3 regions of the Kluyvera sp. 1366 genome follow, and region 3 is predicted to be linked to each of the others. Evidence: riboswitches for the same ligand, from Rfam matches in the RefSeq annotation. Region 3 holds a riboswitch; each other region holds the start of a gene.
What was found. A riboswitch is a leader RNA that binds a small molecule or an ion and turns the genes downstream of it on or off. The one in region 3 is predicted to bind thiamine pyrophosphate.

Region 1: another riboswitch for thiamine pyrophosphate. It lies ahead of ACVLVH_RS03090 (LuxE/PaaK family acyltransferase); the one in region 3 lies ahead of ACVLVH_RS00800 (FAD-dependent oxidoreductase).
Region 2: another riboswitch for thiamine pyrophosphate. It lies ahead of thiM (hydroxyethylthiazole kinase); the one in region 3 lies ahead of ACVLVH_RS00800 (FAD-dependent oxidoreductase).

What each region holds. Positions count from the first base shown of each region.
Region 1 covers NZ_JBTRDW010000001.1:672,808-678,630, forward strand. Annotated here, with positions in the region: gene ACVLVH_RS03085 (acyl-CoA reductase) at 1-797, opposite strand, end outside; gene ACVLVH_RS03090 (LuxE/PaaK family acyltransferase) at 794-1,876, opposite strand; TPP riboswitch at 1,978-2,105, opposite strand; gene ACVLVH_RS03095 (DksA/TraR family C4-type zinc finger protein) at 2,229-2,495, shown strand; gene ACVLVH_RS03100 (NYN domain-containing protein) at 2,832-3,521, shown strand; gene ACVLVH_RS03105 (M20 family metallopeptidase) at 3,699-4,925, opposite strand; gene ACVLVH_RS03110 (dipeptide ABC transporter ATP-binding protein) at 4,936-5,823, opposite strand, start outside.
Region 2 covers NZ_JBTRDW010000003.1:91,723-97,545, reverse strand. Annotated here, with positions in the region: gene ACVLVH_RS07265 (beta-N-acetylhexosaminidase) at 1-1,086, opposite strand, end outside; gene chiP (chitoporin ChiP) at 1,138-2,535, opposite strand; TPP riboswitch at 2,802-2,897, shown strand; gene thiM (hydroxyethylthiazole kinase) at 2,931-3,716, shown strand; gene thiD (bifunctional hydroxymethylpyrimidine kinase/phosphomethylpyrimidine kinase) at 3,713-4,513, shown strand; gene fbaB (class I fructose-bisphosphate aldolase) at 4,661-5,713, shown strand.
Region 3 covers NZ_JBTRDW010000001.1:168,377-174,199, forward strand. Annotated here, with positions in the region: gene ACVLVH_RS00790 (pirin family protein) at 1-714, shown strand, start outside; gene ACVLVH_RS00795 (6,7-dimethyl-8-ribityllumazine synthase) at 844-1,281, opposite strand; TPP riboswitch at 1,457-1,576, shown strand; gene ACVLVH_RS00800 (FAD-dependent oxidoreductase) at 1,706-2,650, shown strand; gene thiS (sulfur carrier protein ThiS) at 2,634-2,831, shown strand; gene ACVLVH_RS00810 (thiazole synthase) at 2,835-3,593, shown strand; gene ACVLVH_RS00815 (HesA/MoeB/ThiF family protein) at 3,605-4,570, shown strand; gene ACVLVH_RS00820 (ABC transporter ATP-binding protein) at 4,567-5,283, shown strand; gene ACVLVH_RS00825 (ABC transporter permease) at 5,267-5,823, shown strand, end outside.

The sequences.
Region 1 (5,823 bases), 500 kb from region 3:
GCCACCATTCCGAAGCTGATTTTATGGCCGTGCGGCAGAAAGCGCGTGGTAACCGGCAAACGCTGTTGGATCGCCGCCAGCGTTGAATTTCCGCCATAAGCCACCAGCGCATCGGGCTGACGCAGCCACGTTAGTTCGGTTTGCGCATCGCCGCCTTTCCACCACACCACCGCGATACATTCGCCCAGGTTAGGATCGATCTCCGCCAGCAACTGCGCGAACCAGCTTGCCATCAGCGGCTCATTGCCCGGCAGTTTACCGATGGTGCCCGCCTTAACCAGCAGACCACAGATCAAACTCCACAGCGGCAAGCCCGGCAGGTTGCCCGCCCAGATATGCATTAACAATTGCGGGCCAAATGCGCGCGCAAAGCCGCCTTTGGGGCGCGGCTGGAAATCGTCGAGCATCTGCGGATCGGCGAAATCCTCCGCCAGAAAGCGCTTTAACTGCGGTTGACGAAAGGTTTTCAGATAGCCGGTAAGGCCAAGCCGCACCATCTCGGCATCGTAACCGGTGACGATGGGCAGCAGCTTTTCGGCCTTGATGCGCAGTGGATGATGACGATCGAGCAGTCGCGCCACCGCTGCATCAATGATGCCCATGATCTGCGCCACGCTCAGCTGCTGGAGATAAGCGCGGGCGTTGGTGCGGATGCGCGCTGCGAGCGCCTTTATCTGCGCGTCATCAAGTTGCGGAACGCAAACCTCGAGGCTTTCGCCACGATGATTGAAACTCAGCGTGTGCCAATGCACTTCGTCAGCGGAGAGGCCCGGCAGATGTCCGGCAATTTCTTTCACGACTGTGCCTGCGTGCTGGCGAGAAACGCTTCCATGGTCAGCGAACAGCCTTTGGCATCAGCGCCGGTCGCGCGTCCCAGCAGATGGAATCCGCCGGGCACCATCACGCCTGCATCTTCCGTTAACAAGGCGGACACCGAGTTGAAATGCGCCAGATCGTGATGCACCAGCACGCCAACTTCGCCGTCCGGCACATCATCACCGGTAAGCGGATTGACCACGCGCGTGCGGATCCAGTGCGGCCCGGATTTCACCGGCGGGCAGCACTCGTTGCCCGCGTCGTAAAACTGCGTGCTGATTTCCGTCATGCCGTACATGTTGATGCAGTGGGAACGCGGAATGCCGAAGGCATGAGAGAGCGAAGCGTAGAATTCTTCCGCGCCCATCTCGCGCGACTGGCCTTTGAAACCGCCGGTATCGAGAATGCGACTGCCTGCCGGCAGCGCGAAGCGGCGTTTTTGGCGCTGCATGTCATCCAGCAGAGGCACAAAGCTGTAACTGGCGCCCAGCAACGCGTAGGGTTCGCCACCTGCTTCGGCCTGTTCCAGCGCACTGAACAGACGACTGGTTTCGAGGCCATGTTCGCCCACCATTACTTCGCTGTCCGGCGTGCCACACTCCTTCATCGCCAAATCAAGATAGGTCGCCAGCGAGGAGTTCGGCATCGCCACGGTATCCGGGAACAAAATGCCCATGCGGATGCGATCGCGGCCCGCCATAAAGCGACGGCGGAAATTGAGCAGCATCGATTTTTTCCATACCTCCAACGTCGAATGGTAACTGCGCCCTTTTACCGTGCCGGTGGTGCCGCTGGTCATAAAGATCTCGGCAATTTGTTCGGTGGGACGGCAGCTGAGCGTCAGATCTTTGAAGGCATTAATCGGGATGGCGGGAATGTTGCGCCAGTTTTTTACCGTCAGCGGCGTGCGTCCGCGCTGAGTGGCGAAGCGGCGATAAGGGGGATTGTGTGCGAACTGATAAGCGAAGATTTCGAGGGCCAGCTGGTTGAAATCGTCGTCTGAGCTATCTTCGCGCTGCAGAAATGTCAGCAGAGCCTGGATGATGTGAGTTTCGTTCATGTGCGTCGCCACCTTTGCGATTGCGCAGAGACTCTCAGGCAACGCCTGAAGAGCGCGAACTGTCCGCTACAAAGCACAAAGAGGGAATCAGGGCGCGATATCGCCCTGCGGTTCCGCATCCCTACGCCGGTATTAGCCGGATCAGGTTCGGAGGGTCACTACGTTGCTCGCGCATACACGCCAGCCGGTAGAATCTCAGCCCCTTAACAGAGCACCCCTTGGAACAAGCCGCAGTCTAGGATGGCGCGCGATGATGTGTCAACCATGTTAAATACGCGTGAAAATTTGAGCTGCCCGGCACAAATCACGTCATGTCTTATACTCAGAGCATGAGTATTTGCGGAGGTGAAGTATGGCTGGCGGTTGGTCAGAAGACGGTGCGGTGCACAAACAAATTGATGCCACGGTAGATGATGCGGTGGCCCGCGCGCGTGAAAATCTCGGGCACGGTGAAAGTGCTGAATTTTGCGACGAGTGCGGCGAACCGATCCCGGAAGCGCGTCGCGCGGCATTGGCTGGCGTGCGTTACTGCGTGAATTGCCAGAGCAAGATCGATAAAAAACAGGCGGCGATCAGCGGTTATAACCGCCGTGGAAGTAAGGATAGTCAGTTGAGATAGTTATTTAAATTAGCAATTCAGGTTAATGGATATTTTAAAATTTCATTTGCACTCGTTACTTTTAATTAGAATTACCATTAATCTGAAGCAAGACCATTCGCATATCTCCTGATTTTTCAAAGTTAAATACTGCAGCACTATTGCTGAAGCCGAAAGAAGAGCCTAATTTTACAAACTTTATGGCTTAGATTTCACCTTGAGCAACTTGAGTTTAGCCAGTAATGCTGATAAGTTAGCCACACAACTCAACCCTGTACGCAGCGATTCAGTTCGCTGGCCGTTAGGGTGAAAAAACCGGCTCAGGCCGGTTTTTTCGTATCTTATGGAAGGATAAGAGTGCGTACTGCAATATTCATTGATGGATACAATGTATTTTATGGACTCCTTGCAGGTACGCCTTATAAATGGCTCAACTTGTCATTGCTGCTGTCACATATATGCCGGGTACAGGATCCGACTGCCATAATTGAAACAATAAATTATTATACCTCCTCGGTTATTCCCCACCTCGCCACACGCGGTATTGCATCCCGACACGCTCAGGATACTTATATTCGCGCGCTGAAAACGACCGGAATAAATATCTTCTCCGGACGTCATCGACTTGAGCACGCTCGGGCTCCGCGTTTCATTAGTAAAAAAGTACCCGCATCACGTCTGGATAAGGTAGATATCTGGGAGCTGGAAGAGAAAGAAACCGACGTGAATATTGCCATCAGCATGTATCGTTTGTTTGCTAAACAGCAGAAGTTGCCAATAGAAGAGAGGATCGCGCAGCTGGTGTTAGTATCGGCTGACACCGACATGACGCCAGCACTTAAGGCGATTCGCGAAGATTTTCCCGACATTCGTATCGGGATCATTTTGCCGCACCGCCAGGGCAACGTACGTGGTGTTCCGGGTTCACTGCAGAATCATAGTCACTGGATACGCAGAACGATCACCAATGAAGAGCTTGATGCATGCCAGTTTCCTGTTCGGGTTGCAACGCATAAAAAACCTGCGGTTAAACCCGAATATTGGTAAGCATCAAAACCACGCCATTTAATGCGCCTCGCGGTAAATGGCATAGCTCACGATGTTCTCCGTAGTGGCCTATTTCATATCGAAACGTAATGCGGGAACGGTTACTGATAAATCATTCAGTTCAACGTCCTGCGTCAGGCTAAATCCTATCAGCTCTCATCAGCGCTTAAACCTGCATTAAGCGGCCTCAACCGGCTGACAAATCTCCAGAATGGCCAGCAGATAGATGCGCACCATATCGAGGAATTCACTGATTTCTACGCGCTCATCCGGCATGGTGTTGTATTTGCCGCCTGGCCCACAGACGATCCCTTCCATGCCCGCATGCTGATAGAGATGTGCCGCATCGGTGCCGAAGAACGCCGGAGGCGTGATCACGCCGGTGGGCTGTTCGGTGCCGCGCACGGTTTTCCAGCCGCGATTCACCGCTTTGACGATGGCGGATTCCGGTGAGACTTCGAACGGTAACATGGTGGGTTTATCACGAATGCCATCATCATAAAGCTCGGCTTTCAGGCCCGGATAGCGTTGGCATAAGGTATTCAGCAGCGCCTGCAGATCGGCGAGCACACCTTCCACCGTTTGTCCTGGCGCGAAACGTGCCGAGCCTTTTAAGCGCACAAAGTCAGCCACCTGCGGCGGTCGCCACTCTTCCAGATCGCGGCCTAACGCGCCATGCACGGTACCAATATGACCACGGTTAATCTTGCGATGCTCAGCGGTTTTCGCGCCGCTAAAGATCATGCCGTTAATCTGCGGAATCAGCTCGACGGCAGCGCTGATCGCATCCACCGCTTCTTCCCGTTTTGACAGATGGCGCGTATCGCCGGTGAGCTCAATAGTAAACATCAGCGAACCGGCGTGCATGGTCAGCGCTTGCAGATCGGTGGGTTCGGCATTGATGAAGTAGTCGGCGCGCACGCCTTGCTCAATCGCCGCCAGCGTACCAATGCCGCCCTGCAACTCACCCACCACATATGTCAAAATCACATCGCCTTTCAGCTTCACACCGGCATCAATCAGCGTTTTCAACGCGCAAAAATAGGCGGCATCACCCGCTTTCATGTTCGAAACGCCGATACCGTAGATAAACTGTTCGTCGATTTTTCCTTCCCAGGGATCGACAGTCCAGCCTTCGGTGACTGGATTGGTATCCAGATGCCCGTTGAACAGCAGGCTATTGCCGCCGCCGCTGCCTGCCAATCGTCCGATGGCATTCAGCCTGTCGCCGGGCACGTTCTGCAGTTCGGTTTCCAGGCCCAGCTGCGCCATCTGCGCGGCCATGTATTTCGCCAATTCACGCTCGCCATCGGTGGCGCTGTAGCTTTTGTGCTGCACCATTTTTGCCAGGAATGAGAGGCAAAAATCGCGATCGATATGATGAATCAACTGTTCAGGCTTCATGTTTCTCTCGTCATGCAACGGACTTGGATAAGTCGGGAATATGCACCGCATCAAGCAGTGCACGGGTATAAGGATGTTGCGCCAGCGCCGTCATGTTGTCGCCGGGCAGCACTTCCACCACGTCACCGCGATACATCACGGCGACACGATGGGCGATTTGGCGAATCAGGTTGAGATCGTGGGTGATAAACAGATACGCGGTGCCGTATCGGCGGCGCAGTTCCAGCAGCAGCTCGATAATGGTGGCCTGCACCGAGACGTCGAGCGCGGCGGTGATCTCGTCACAAATCACCAAATCCGGCGGATTGGCAAAGGCACGGGCGATTGCGACGCGCTGCTTCTGGCCGCCCGACAATGCATGCGGATAACGCTGCGCAAACTCCGCCGGCAAACGCACTTCCTGCAGCAGGCGCGCGACCGCCTGCGCTTCGGTTTCACCTGCGGGTAAACCATACAACCGCAGTGGCCGTGCGATGATTTCGCCAATGGTCATGCGCGGATTCAGCGAGGCATCAGGATGCTGGAAAATCATCTGCACGCGGCGGCGATACTCTTTATCCATTTGCGCCCGGCCATGCAGCGCGTAGCCACAAAAGTCGAGCTCGCCGCTGAACGGCACCAGGCCGGTAATGGCTTTACCGAGCGAGGATTTGCCGGAACCCGATTCACCAACCACGCCGAGAATTTCTCCCTGATGCACGGTGAGCGCAACCGCATTGGCGGCGCGCGTGGTATTGCCTTCACGCTTCAGTAGACGATCAAGAAAACCTTGTTTGCCGTAATCGATGGTCAGCTGCTTCAGGCCGAGTAACGGTTGGTTGCCGGGCGCGTCCTGCACCAGCCGGTGCTGCGGATTGGGTACCGCCTCAATCAGCTTGCGCGTATAGGCGTTTTGCGG
Region 2 (5,823 bases), on a different contig from region 3:
CGCCATTTGATCGAGCATGCGCAGCACCGCTTGCTTGCTGTGGAAATTACGCGCCACATCGAGGAAGGCACCGCGATAGGCAAAGCGCGGTGCGTCTTTCGCTTCAAGCGTGGCGATAATCGGTTTACCTTCAGCCGGCACCAGCGACAGTAACGACATTAAGCCGTAGTAAACGCCAGCTTGATCGTAACCAATGATATCGGTGCCGCGCGGTGTGATGCGCAGTTGATAAGCACCGGAAACCGCCTCTGCGCCGTGGAAATGATTGACGGCGATACGGGTATGAATGTCATAACCCGCTGACTGCGGTTTGAGCCCCATCAAATCGAAACGCTGTTTAACCGCATCGGCCTGGTTGTCCGCCAATACCTCAAGATGCAAGGCAACGCCACGGCTCAGATCGACATCCGCCGCATGAACTTTTACCGAACGCGGCGTTGGGGTGATTTGTCCGCGCAGCGCGCTGGCAGGCAGTTGCACCACATCGGCATTCTTTGTGAAACGACTTTGCGGCAGCATTAGCACGTTTTTATCGTCGGCAATGCGCTTCCATTGGCCGCCAAACGGCTTAACAAAGTCGCTGAGGTTTTCGGTATCGGTGCTGGTGATAATTTTTGGCGTGGCATTGGCGGCGGTGACATACCAGCGCGGCATCACGTCGGTGATAAACAGCTGCCAGTATTCATTGACGATAGGGATCTCAATCGACTCACCCGCCGCGATACCTTTGAATTTCTCCGTCGGTTCCAGACGGGTTAAATCGCCGACGATATGGGTCATTTTGAACTGATCGTTATCCACCCGCAGCGTTTCGTGCACGTTGCTCATGTAGATTGCCCAGTTTTTACTGGTGAGCGCCGGACCGTTGTTGGTCAGCGTGATGGTAGCGGTGTTGCAGGATGCCCAATCGGCACCGAGTTTCGCGCAGTTCACGCCGTGATCGGCCGCCTGGTTGTCAGTGACCTGATACTGCACGCCGAAATGACTGATTTGATCGACGACCTGCTGATTACTGCGCGGGGATGAACTGCAGGCGGCAAGGCTCATCACGCTCAGCGCCAGTAAACTGATTTTTAACTTTTTCATGTTGTTATCCTTCTCCACGGAGGTAAGTCTCTGGCTCCTGCCAGATCGGGGTCAAAACAGGGTGAATGGCGCGACGACCATAAATTTGATGTCTTTCTCGTCCTGGAAGATGTTGCCGTAGCCGCCGCTATAGCTGGGAAGATCGCTGTGATTGTCGTAGCGGGTGTAGTGCAGTTTGAATTGGGTGTCTTTGGCGCGGCCTTGCTGGATGGTGTAAACCAGGTCGAGGCTCCACGCTGATTCTTTCAGGCGCTGATTTTGGTCGTAGAGGGGATTGGTGGAAGGCTTCGCGTCCCAACCGTAGGCGTACGATGTACCGACTTGCCAGCCAGGTAATTGCCAGTGTCCCAGATCCACCATCACACCGGCGAAGAGCGCTTTCTCACCGTTGGCGTTCCAGTCTGAGCGAGAATCCCACCACACGTCCATGCGGCCATTCGAGCTGGCGTAAGACGGCGTCATACGTTGCAGGAAGAAGCCCTGATTACCCTCGGCTTTTACCCATGTGCCTTCGAGGCGGAAATCGAACGCGCCGAGCGTGTAGCCGAACGTCAGCGCCTGCAGCCACGCGAGGCCATCGTAAACATCGTTCACCTGGCCAACGCCGCTGTTGTCACGATCCTTCGCGCCATAAAATTGATAACTGGTGCGCAGCGGTGCATCGGCCAGCGGCAGCTGATAAGAGGCTTTGGCAAAATACTGATCCATGTAATTTGCCGCCTGGCCGTAGGCGCCTTCCAGCACCAGCGCGTTTTTAAAATCGTATTTGGCACCAAAGGATTGCAGCCACGGAATCTCCGTCACGCCATCGGCTTTACGGAAGTTGTACATGTCGCGATACCACGGCGCTTTGTATTCGTCAGTCCACATCCAGGAGACGGAAAGGGCGCCGGCGTCGCTAAAATCAAAGGTGGTGCCGGCCTCAACGCCGCGATAGGTGCCGGGCAGGAAGCTCCAGTGCGGTGCCAGCAGCGTCTGCCCGGTGGGCTGCAGATAGCCTGCGCGCAGCCAGTTATCCTGCCATTTTGCCTTGATGGCGGCTTTATAGAGACTTAAGCCGCTCTTATCTCCGCTCCAGTCCTCATCCCAGCGCGTACGGGCATTGCTGAAACCAATTTCATTCGGTGCCGCCGGGCCGCCGTTGCTTAACTCCAGCGCGCCAAACGCTGCCAGATCGAGGCCGATCACCTCACCGGCGTAACCGGATGAGAAGTCGAGATTGGCATTCGCAGAGGCGTGATGCAGATTGGCATCATACTGACCGTACGAGCCTTTTTGCGGATCCATCTCTTTGCGATCGCGCTGGCGTTGCCAGTAAAACAGATTGCCAGAGAGAGTGGCGTCTTCGACAAAACCCACGGCGTGGGCGGAGGGAACCGGCACAAAAGTGCCGGCAAACAGGGCAGAGACAATGGCCGCAGAGAGCGGCGCGCGTGGAATCCGACGCATAGCAAATCCTCCGTGATGCTTCCATGAATAATTAACAAATCCGTATTGTTTCGTCATGAAACAAGTTGCCGGCGATGCTATTTTTCGCGACGCGAATTATCAATGGAATTTATTACAAAGTATGACGCAGCACGCAAAAAAGCGTCGTTTTAAGGCGTTTTATCAATAAGTTACATGAATGTGTAATTTGTTGCTTTGTGAGCCAGATTCCAGGAAAGCGGCGTTTACTTGCTTTACCCCAACTTGTTCCCTATGCTCGCCAACGTAGTTTTGACTCGGGGTGCCCCTTTAATACAGGGCTGAGATACACCCGCCGACCTGATCTGGATAATGCCAGCGTAGGGAAGTCAGATGCCTGACCGCATTCGCCTTCTTGATCGCCGGTTGGGAGCCTTATGAAACAGCCTGACCTTCTTTCCCCCGCGCAACTCGCGCACTCTCTGCAATTGCTGCGTCAGCAAGCGCCGCTGGTGCACTGCATGACCAATGACGTGGTGCAAACCTTTACTGCCAACGTGCTGCTGGCACTGCAAGCTTCGCCCGCGATGGTGATCGATCCTGAAGAAGCGGCGCAGTTTGCCGGTTTTGCCGATGCGTTGTTGATAAACGTAGGTACGCTGACGCGCGACCGTCGTGATGCGATGTGGGCGGCGGTGCAAGCGGCGCAAACCGCAGGCACGCCGTGGACGCTGGATCCGGTGGCGGTCGGCGCACTAACGCTGCGCACCGCATTCTGTCAACAGTTACTGAGCCTGCAACCGGCGGCGATTCGCGGTAACGCTTCAGAAATTCTCGCCTTGGCGCAACAGGCTAGCGGCGGACGCGGTGTCGACAGTCTGCATCAGGCCGATGTCGCGTTAAGCGCTGCCCAGCAGCTGGCGCGCGATTACCACACCGTTGTGGCGGTGACCGGTGAAGTGGATTATGTCACTGACGGCGTGCAGACATTCGCCATCCCCGGCGGCAGCCCGCTGATGACGCGCGTGGTTGGCACCGGCTGCGCGTTGACGGCGGTGGTTGCCGCCTGCACCAGCTTGCCGGGCGATCGCCTGCAGCATGTCGCTGCGGCCTGCCGCGTGATGTCGCTGGCGGGTGAGCAGACAGCGCGCCAGGTCGCCGGGCCAGGCGGCTTTGCCGCTGCTTTCCTCGATACGCTGTGGACGCTGGAGGTCGAGGCATGAAACGCATCAATGCATTGACCATTGCTGGCACCGATCCGAGCGGCGGCGCAGGTATTCAGGCCGACCTCAAAGCTTTCTCCGCGCTGGGCGCGTATGGCACCAGCGTCATCACCGCGCTGGTGGCGCAGAACACCTGCGGCGTGCAGTCGGTGTATCGCATCGAACCTGATTTTGTTGGCGCACAGCTCGATTCGGTGCTGAATGATGTGCGCATTGATGCTGCGAAGATAGGCATGCTGTCCGAAACCGCTATTGTCGAGGTGGTCGCCGAGCGGCTGAAACGGGCCAGCCTGCCGTTTGTGGTGCTGGATACGGTGATGATTGCCAAAAGTGGCGATGCGCTGCTGTCGCCGGATGCGGTGGCGAGCGTGCGCGAATTGCTGCTGCCGCAGGTATCGCTGATCACACCAAACCTGCCGGAAGCCGCCGCGCTGCTGGGACGCGCGATGGCGCAGGATGAGAAAACCATGTTGCAGCAGGGCGATGCGCTGCTCGATCTTGGCTGCGAAGCGGTGCTGATGAAGGGCGGACACCTTAGCGATGCCGAAAGCCCGGACTGGCTGATTACCCGCGACGGACGTCAGCGCTTTACCGCGCCGCGCGTCAATACGCGCCACACGCACGGCACCGGATGCTCGCTTTCAGCCGCGCTGGCGGCGTTGCGTCCGCGCCATGATAGCTGGGCGGTAACGGTCGCTGAAGCCAAGGCGTGGCTGCAACAGGCGCTGCTGCATGCCGATTCGCTGGAGGTCGGCAAAGGCATTGGGCCGGTGCACCATTTCCATCAATGGTGGTAGGGCGTAACGCCAGATTGCCGCTTTTTCACTGCGCATCCGTCTGAAAAATGGAGTCAGCAATTTGCCAGCCTGGCGCTTTCCGGTCCAGGCTGTTGGGGGCGAATCGGCAACGGCCGGTTCCAATCCAGCCATTTATCAGGAGCGAACATGACGGACATCGTACAGTTATTGGGCAAAGAGGCGGATAGCCTTCTTCAACATCGCTGCATGACCATTCCAGCGGATAGCCTCTATTTACCCGGCGCGGATTACGTTGATCGCGTGATGATCGACAACAATCGTTCTCCTGCCGTACTGCGCAACATGCAAACGCTGTACAACACCGGACGTTTAGCCGGCACCGGCTATTTGTCGATTCTGCCGGTCGATCAGGGCGTTGAGCACTCGGCGGGCGCATCCTTTGCGGCCAATCCAGCTTATTTTGATCCAAAAAACATTGTTGAGCTGGCGATTGAAGCCGGCTGTAACTGCGTCGCCTCTACCTACGGCGTGCTGGCTTCGGTTTCTCGCCGCTACGCGCACCGCATTCCGTTTATGGTGAAGCTGAACCACAACGAAACGCTGAGCTATCCGACGCAATACGATCAGACGTTGTACGCCAGCGTGGAACAGGCCTTCAATCTGGGCGCGGTGGCGGTTGGCGCCACCATCTACTTTGGTTCTGAACAATCACGTCGCCAGATTGAAGAGATCTCGGCGGCCTTTGAACGTGCGCACGAGCTGGGCATGGTGACGGTGCTGTGGGCCTATCTGCGTAATGATGCGTTCAAGAAAGAGGGCGTCGATTATCACGCCAGCGCCGATTTAACTGGCCAGGCCAACCATCTGGCGGCGACCATCGGTGCGGATATCGTCAAGCAGAAGATGGCGGAGAATAACGGCGGCTATAACGCGGTGAAGTTTGGTCACACCGATGAGCGCGTCTATAGCAAGTTGACTTCGGAAAACCCGATAGATTTGGTGCGTTACCAGCTGGCGAACTGCTATATGGGACGCGCAGGTTTGATCAACTCCGGCGGCGCTTCTGCGGGCGAAACGGATATCGCGGAGTCAGTGCGTACGGCGGTGATCAATAAGCGTGCCGGCGGCATGGGGCTGATTCTGGGGCGCAAGGCGTTTAAGAAGACGTTGAAAGAGGGCGTGCAGTTGATTAATGCGGTGCAGGATGTGTATTTGTCGAAGGATGTGACGATTGCTTGATTGAGTGGGGGCTGTGCTCGCTGTCCCCCATCCCGGCCTTCCCCCGCGAGCGGGGGAAGGAGATGCTGCCATATGCGGCTTCAACACTTACATTTTGCAGCATCTTCCTC
Region 3 (5,823 bases):
CGCCTGTCAGAACAACGCGGAGTGGGTGACCACGGTTGGTTGAATTCGCATCATACGTTCTCTTTTGCCAGTTACTGGGATCCAAAACAAACCGGCTTCTCAGACTTGCTGGTGATCAATGATGACCGCGTTGCACCGGGTCGCGGTTTTGGTGCGCATCCGCACAACAACATGGAGATCATCTCCTACGTGCTGGAAGGCGCGCTGGAGCATAAAGATTCCATGGGCACCGGTTCGGTGATTGTGCCGGGTGATGTGCAGCTAATGAGCGCCGGCAGCGGCGTCACGCACAGCGAGTTTAACCACTCGAAAACGGACAACGTGCACTTCCTGCAAATCTGGATTGTGCCTGGCGAGCGTAATTCGCCTCCCGGTTATCAGCAGATTTCAGTGGCGGAACGTGACAAACGCGGTCAGCTGCGCCTGATTATTTCGCCGGCAGGGGATAACGGTTCACTCAGCGTGCGTCAGGATATTCGCGTTTATGCCGGACTGTTCGACGGTGTCGAGCAGCAAACCTTCGCGTTGGATGCCGATCGTTACGCCTATATTCACGTGGCTCGCGGCAGCATCGAAGTGAACGGCGTGAAGTTCAAAGAGGGCGACGGTGCACGCGTTCGCAACGAAAGCGCGCTGCAGTTTGCTAACGGTGATGATGCGGAAGTGCTGGTGTTTGATTTGCGTCCGCTGGAAGTGAATCATCCACAGCGTTAATGACGAATAGCTGATACTTTATTCGTAAGACTATTTTACGAGATGATTAGCACTATTCTGAAAATGAGCCGTTGAAGGTCATCATAAATAAAAAGGGAGCGCCTGAAGAGGTGCTCCCTTTTTAATGCATCAATCAATCGACAAATTATGGATCGCTAACACCGCGCGTGCCGCTTCTTTGCCTTTCTTAATGAAATGCTCGGTATAGAAGTTTTCAATCACATCAACCGGCTGGAAATTATGTGGCGTCAATGAAACGGAGAACACCGGTACGTTGGTGGTCAGCTGCACATTCATCAAGCCATCAACCACCGCAGCGGCAACGAAATCATGGCGATAGATACCGCCGTCAACCACCAGCGCAGCGCAGACAATCGCATCGTATTTGCCGGTTTCGGCCAGACGCTTAGCCAGCAGCGGCATTTCAAATGCGCCAGGCACTTCCAGCACTTTTAATTCCGCTTCTACGGATTGATCGGCTAATTCTTTTTCAAAACCCACCAGGGCATTATGGACAATTTCTTTGTGCCAGCCGGCTTTAATAAATGCAATTTTAATATTGTTCATGGTTATTCCGACATCACCTGTAATCTGTTCTTGCGCATAAAATAATGTGTTTGTATACCATATGTTACGTTTGTGATCCACAAAGCCTAAGTAGCGATAAATGCCGTGATGCTAAATGCCACGTAAAGCATCCGGTTATTCCGCGCTTGACGGCGACCATCGCCTGCAATACAAATAGACGCGTCGGGGGAGTCTCGCCAAAGAGACTGAGAGGCTAATAGCGCACTGCGCGGTTTAGCGACCCTTTGAACCTGACCCAGTTGATACTGGCGTAGGAAGACTGACAGTCTTGTTTTTTGGGCTGTCTGGCGCTCAAACAATCTCGATGGACGCGCCATTTCCCTTCTCCTGTATCTGCGGGTCTCAGCTAACACTGAGAGGCCGATGTGAATTCCCCCTGTTTGAACATCCTGGAACCGGCGCTGTGAGCCGCTGGAGCGTGCTTGGCTGCGGCGTGGCGGGCCTATGCGTAGCCACTTTGCTGGCGGAACGCGGTGAAGACGTTGAGGTGATGGGCGATGACGCGCGCCGCCCGGCATCGTGGTTTGCTGGCGGCATGCTGGCGCCCTGGTGTGAAGCCGAAAGCGCGCCGCGCGATGTTATCACTGTTGGGCAACACGCCGCCGCGTGGTGGCAACAGCGCGTCAGCAGCGTCGAGCATCAGGGCACGTTGGTGGTTGCGCCGCCGCGCGATAGCCAGGAACTCAACCGTTTCGCCCGCATGACCGAGCAGCATCAATGGGTCGATCCCGCCAACATTGAACCGGCGCTGGAAGGGCGCTTTGCGCGCGGTCTGTTTTTCGCCGGGGAAGCGCATCTCGATCCGCGTCTGGCGTTGCAGGAGATGCGTGACGCGCTGATCGCCCGCGGCGTGTCATTCAGCAATCACGCGCCGAGCGGCCAAATTATCGATTGTCGCGGCATCCACGCCGCGCCGCAACTGCCGCGCCTGCGTGCGGTGCGCGGCGAGATGCTGATTTTGCACAGCGATGAAGTGCAGTTTTCCCGCCCGATTCGTCTGCTGCATCCGCGTTTTCCCTGCTATCTGGTGCCGCGTCGCGGCGGCCACTTTATGCTCGGCGCCACCATGATTGAGAGCGACGATGCCAGCGCCATCAGCGCGCGCGCCATGATGGAGTTACTCAGCGCCGCCTATGCCATCCATCCCGCCTTAGCCGAAGCGCGCGTGATTGAGAGCGGTAGCGGGCTGCGTCCGGCCTATCCGGCGAATCTGCCGGAAATCGACTATCACAATCACACCTTTTATCTCAACGGCATGTATCGCCACGGTTTTCTGCTGGCGCCAATGCTGGCAGAGCAGCTAATGCAACGCATTTCTGGGGAACTTAATAATGAATATTCAGCTTAACGGCCGCCTCATCAACACCCAGGCAACAAGCCTGAGCGAATTGCTGATCGAGCAGCAAATTGATGTGGCCTGCGTCGCCACCGCCTACAACGGTGCGTTTGTGCCAAAAAGTCAGTACGACACGCAGCGGCTGGATGAAGGTTGCCAGCTCGAAGTGCTGTCACCGATGCAGGGAGGTTAAGCGATGTTTTACGATTTTGAACCGCAATCACGCTTCCTGCTCGGCACCGCTGGCTATCCTTCGCCCGCTATTTTGCAGCAGGCGATTGCCGCCTCCGGTACCGACATCATCACCGTCAGTTTGCGTCGCGAAGGTGCGGCTGGCGCGGCATTCCGCGAACTGCTAACCGGCCTTAACATCCGCGTGTTACCGAATACCGCCGGTTGTCACACGGTAAAAGAGGCCGTCACCACCGCGCACATGGCGCGCGAACTGTTCAACACCGCGTGGATCAAACTGGAAGTGATTGGTCACGCCGACACGCTGCAACCCGATCCTTTCGCACTGGTGGAAGCCGCGCGCATCCTCAGCGCAGAGGGTTTTCAGGTATTTCCGTACACCACCGAAGATCTGATCGTCGGCGAAAAGCTGCTGGCAGCGGGTTGCGAACTGTTGATGCCGTGGGGCGCGCCGATTGGTTCCGGCCAGGGTTTGCGCAATATCGACGGCCTGCGCGCCATGCGCGCGTGGTTCAGCGACATCCCGCTGATCATTGATGCGGGCATTGGCGCGCCGTCGCAGGCGGCGCAGGCGATGGAGATGGGCTTCGATGGCATTTTGCTCAACACCGCCGTCGCCAAAGCCGGCGATCCAATCGGCATGGCCAACGCCTTCCGGCTGGCGATTGAAGCCGGACAAGCCGCGCGCGCTGCCGGACTGATGGAGAAGCGCGATATGGCAGCCGCGTCCACGCCGATCTTCGGCCTGGCAAATCTGAGTTAAGGACGGCAACTATGCAACGTTATCAACGCCAGATGATGCTGGCGGAAATCGGCGAAGCTGGGCAGCAAAAGTTACTTAACGCGCGTGTGCTGGTGGCGGGCGCGGGCGGATTAGGCGCCACGCTCCTGCCGCAGCTGGTGGGCGCGGGGGTCGGCTATATTCGGCTGTATGACGACGATCTGGTGGCGCTGCATAACCTGCATCGGCAAACGCTGTTTACGCAGCAGGATATCGACCAGCCCAAAGTGCTGCGCGCGCAGCACGCGTTGCAGCAGCGCAATCCGCAGGTGCAGATCGAGGCGCTGCAACAGTCGCTGAGCGCCAGCAATCTGCAGCAGGCGCTGGCGGGATGCGATCTGGTGATCGACGCCGCCGATAATTTTGCCGTCACCTACCAACTTTCCGATGCTTGCATGCAGGCAGGCATGCCGCTGATCAGCGCCTCGGTGCTGGGGCGACAAGGTTACGTCGGCGGATTCTGTGGCGGCGCGCCGAGCTATCGCGCGTTGTTCCCGCGCTTGCCGTCATCGGCCGCGAACTGCAACACCGCAGGCGTGATGGGCCCGGCGGTGGCAACGCTAGGCGCGATGCAGGCGCAGATGGCGCTCAGCGTGCTGCTGCAGTTGTCGCCATCGCCGCTCGGTTGTCTGGTGAACTGCGATTTTGTGAACTGGCACTTCCGCCAGTTCCGCTTTGATGATGCTGAAGAGCCGGGACATGCGGTGCCGTTTATCGATCCGCAGCAGTTGGCCGCTGATGACTGCATTGTCGAACTGCGCAGCTGTGAAGAAGCGCCGGTTAGCGTGGCGGATGGCGTTGAGCGCATCTTGCCGCAGGCGATCGCCGCGTGGCAGCCGCCCGCCCAGCAGCGCATCGTGCTGGTGTGCGCCAGCGGCATCCGCGCCGCGCAGGCCGCTAACGCGCTGGCGCAGCGCGGATTTCATCAGCTGGCGATTCTGGCGGCCAATCGCCCATGAATCAGGACATTCTGTTCAACGATGTGAGCTTTAGCTGGGGCGATAAACCGCTGTGTCAGCGGCTGAATCTGCACCTGCGCGGTGGCAAAACCACGGTAATGCTGGGACGCAGCGGCATCGGCAAAAGTACGCTGCTGCGGTTGGTGGCCGGTTTACTCCAACCGCAGCAGGGCGCGGTGCGGGGCTTGAGCGGCAACGTGGCGTGGATGGGCCAGCAGGATCTGCTGTATCCGTGGCTGACGGTGCTCGACAACGTGATGCTGTCGGCGCGGCTCAGCGGCGACAAGCCGGATCGCCCGCGTGCGCTGGCGCTACTCGAGCAGGTAAAACTCAGCGACGTGGCGCATGCACCCCCGCATCAACTCTCCGGCGGCATGCGGCAACGCGTGGCGCTGGCACGCACGCTTTATGCGCAGCGCGACGTGGTGCTGATGGATGAACCCTTCGCCACGCTGGATGTGATGACCAAACTCAGTTTGCAAACGCTGACCGCCGGATTACTGCGGGGCAAAACTGTGCTGCTGGTGACGCACGATCCGCTTGAAGCGTGCCGCATGGCCGATGACATTCTGCTGCTGCAAGGCCAGCCGCTGGCTATCGAAAGCTGGCCGGTTCCCGGCGGTGACGCGCCGCGTCCGTTTGATCATCCCGACGTCCTGCAGGCGCAGGCGCAACTCTTCTCCCGACTGAATACCCATGAAAACAGTGTTTAGCGCGATCTACCTGATCGTGGTGCTGCTGTGCGGCTGGTTACTGGCGCGTCACAGCGGCGTGCCGAGTTTCCTGCTGCCCGCGCCACAGGCGGTGCTGGAGGCGCTGTGGCTGCATCGTCAACTGCTGTGGCATCACGCGCTCTATACGCTGGCGGAAATTGTGCTGGCGCTGTTGCTGGGCGTCGGCGCGGGCGTGACGCTGGCGGTGCTGATGGCCGCCAGTTCGCTGCTGCGTCGCGTGCTGTTTCCGCTGGTCACCGCCAGCCAGGCAATCCCGGTGTTTGCCCTCGCGCCGCTGCTGGTGCTGTGGCTCGGCTTTGGCATCGCCTCAAAAGTGGTGGTAGCGGCTTTGATCCTGTTCTTCCCGCTGTGCTTGTCACTGTTTGATGGGCTGTGCCGTACGCCGGTCGGCTGGCTGGAGCTGGCGCAAACCTCCACTTCATCGCGTTTCCGCATCTTCTGGCGCGTGCGCTGGCCCGCCGCGTTACCGCAGTTTTTCTCCGGCCTGCAGATGGCGGTGGTGTTGGCCCCGATTGGCGT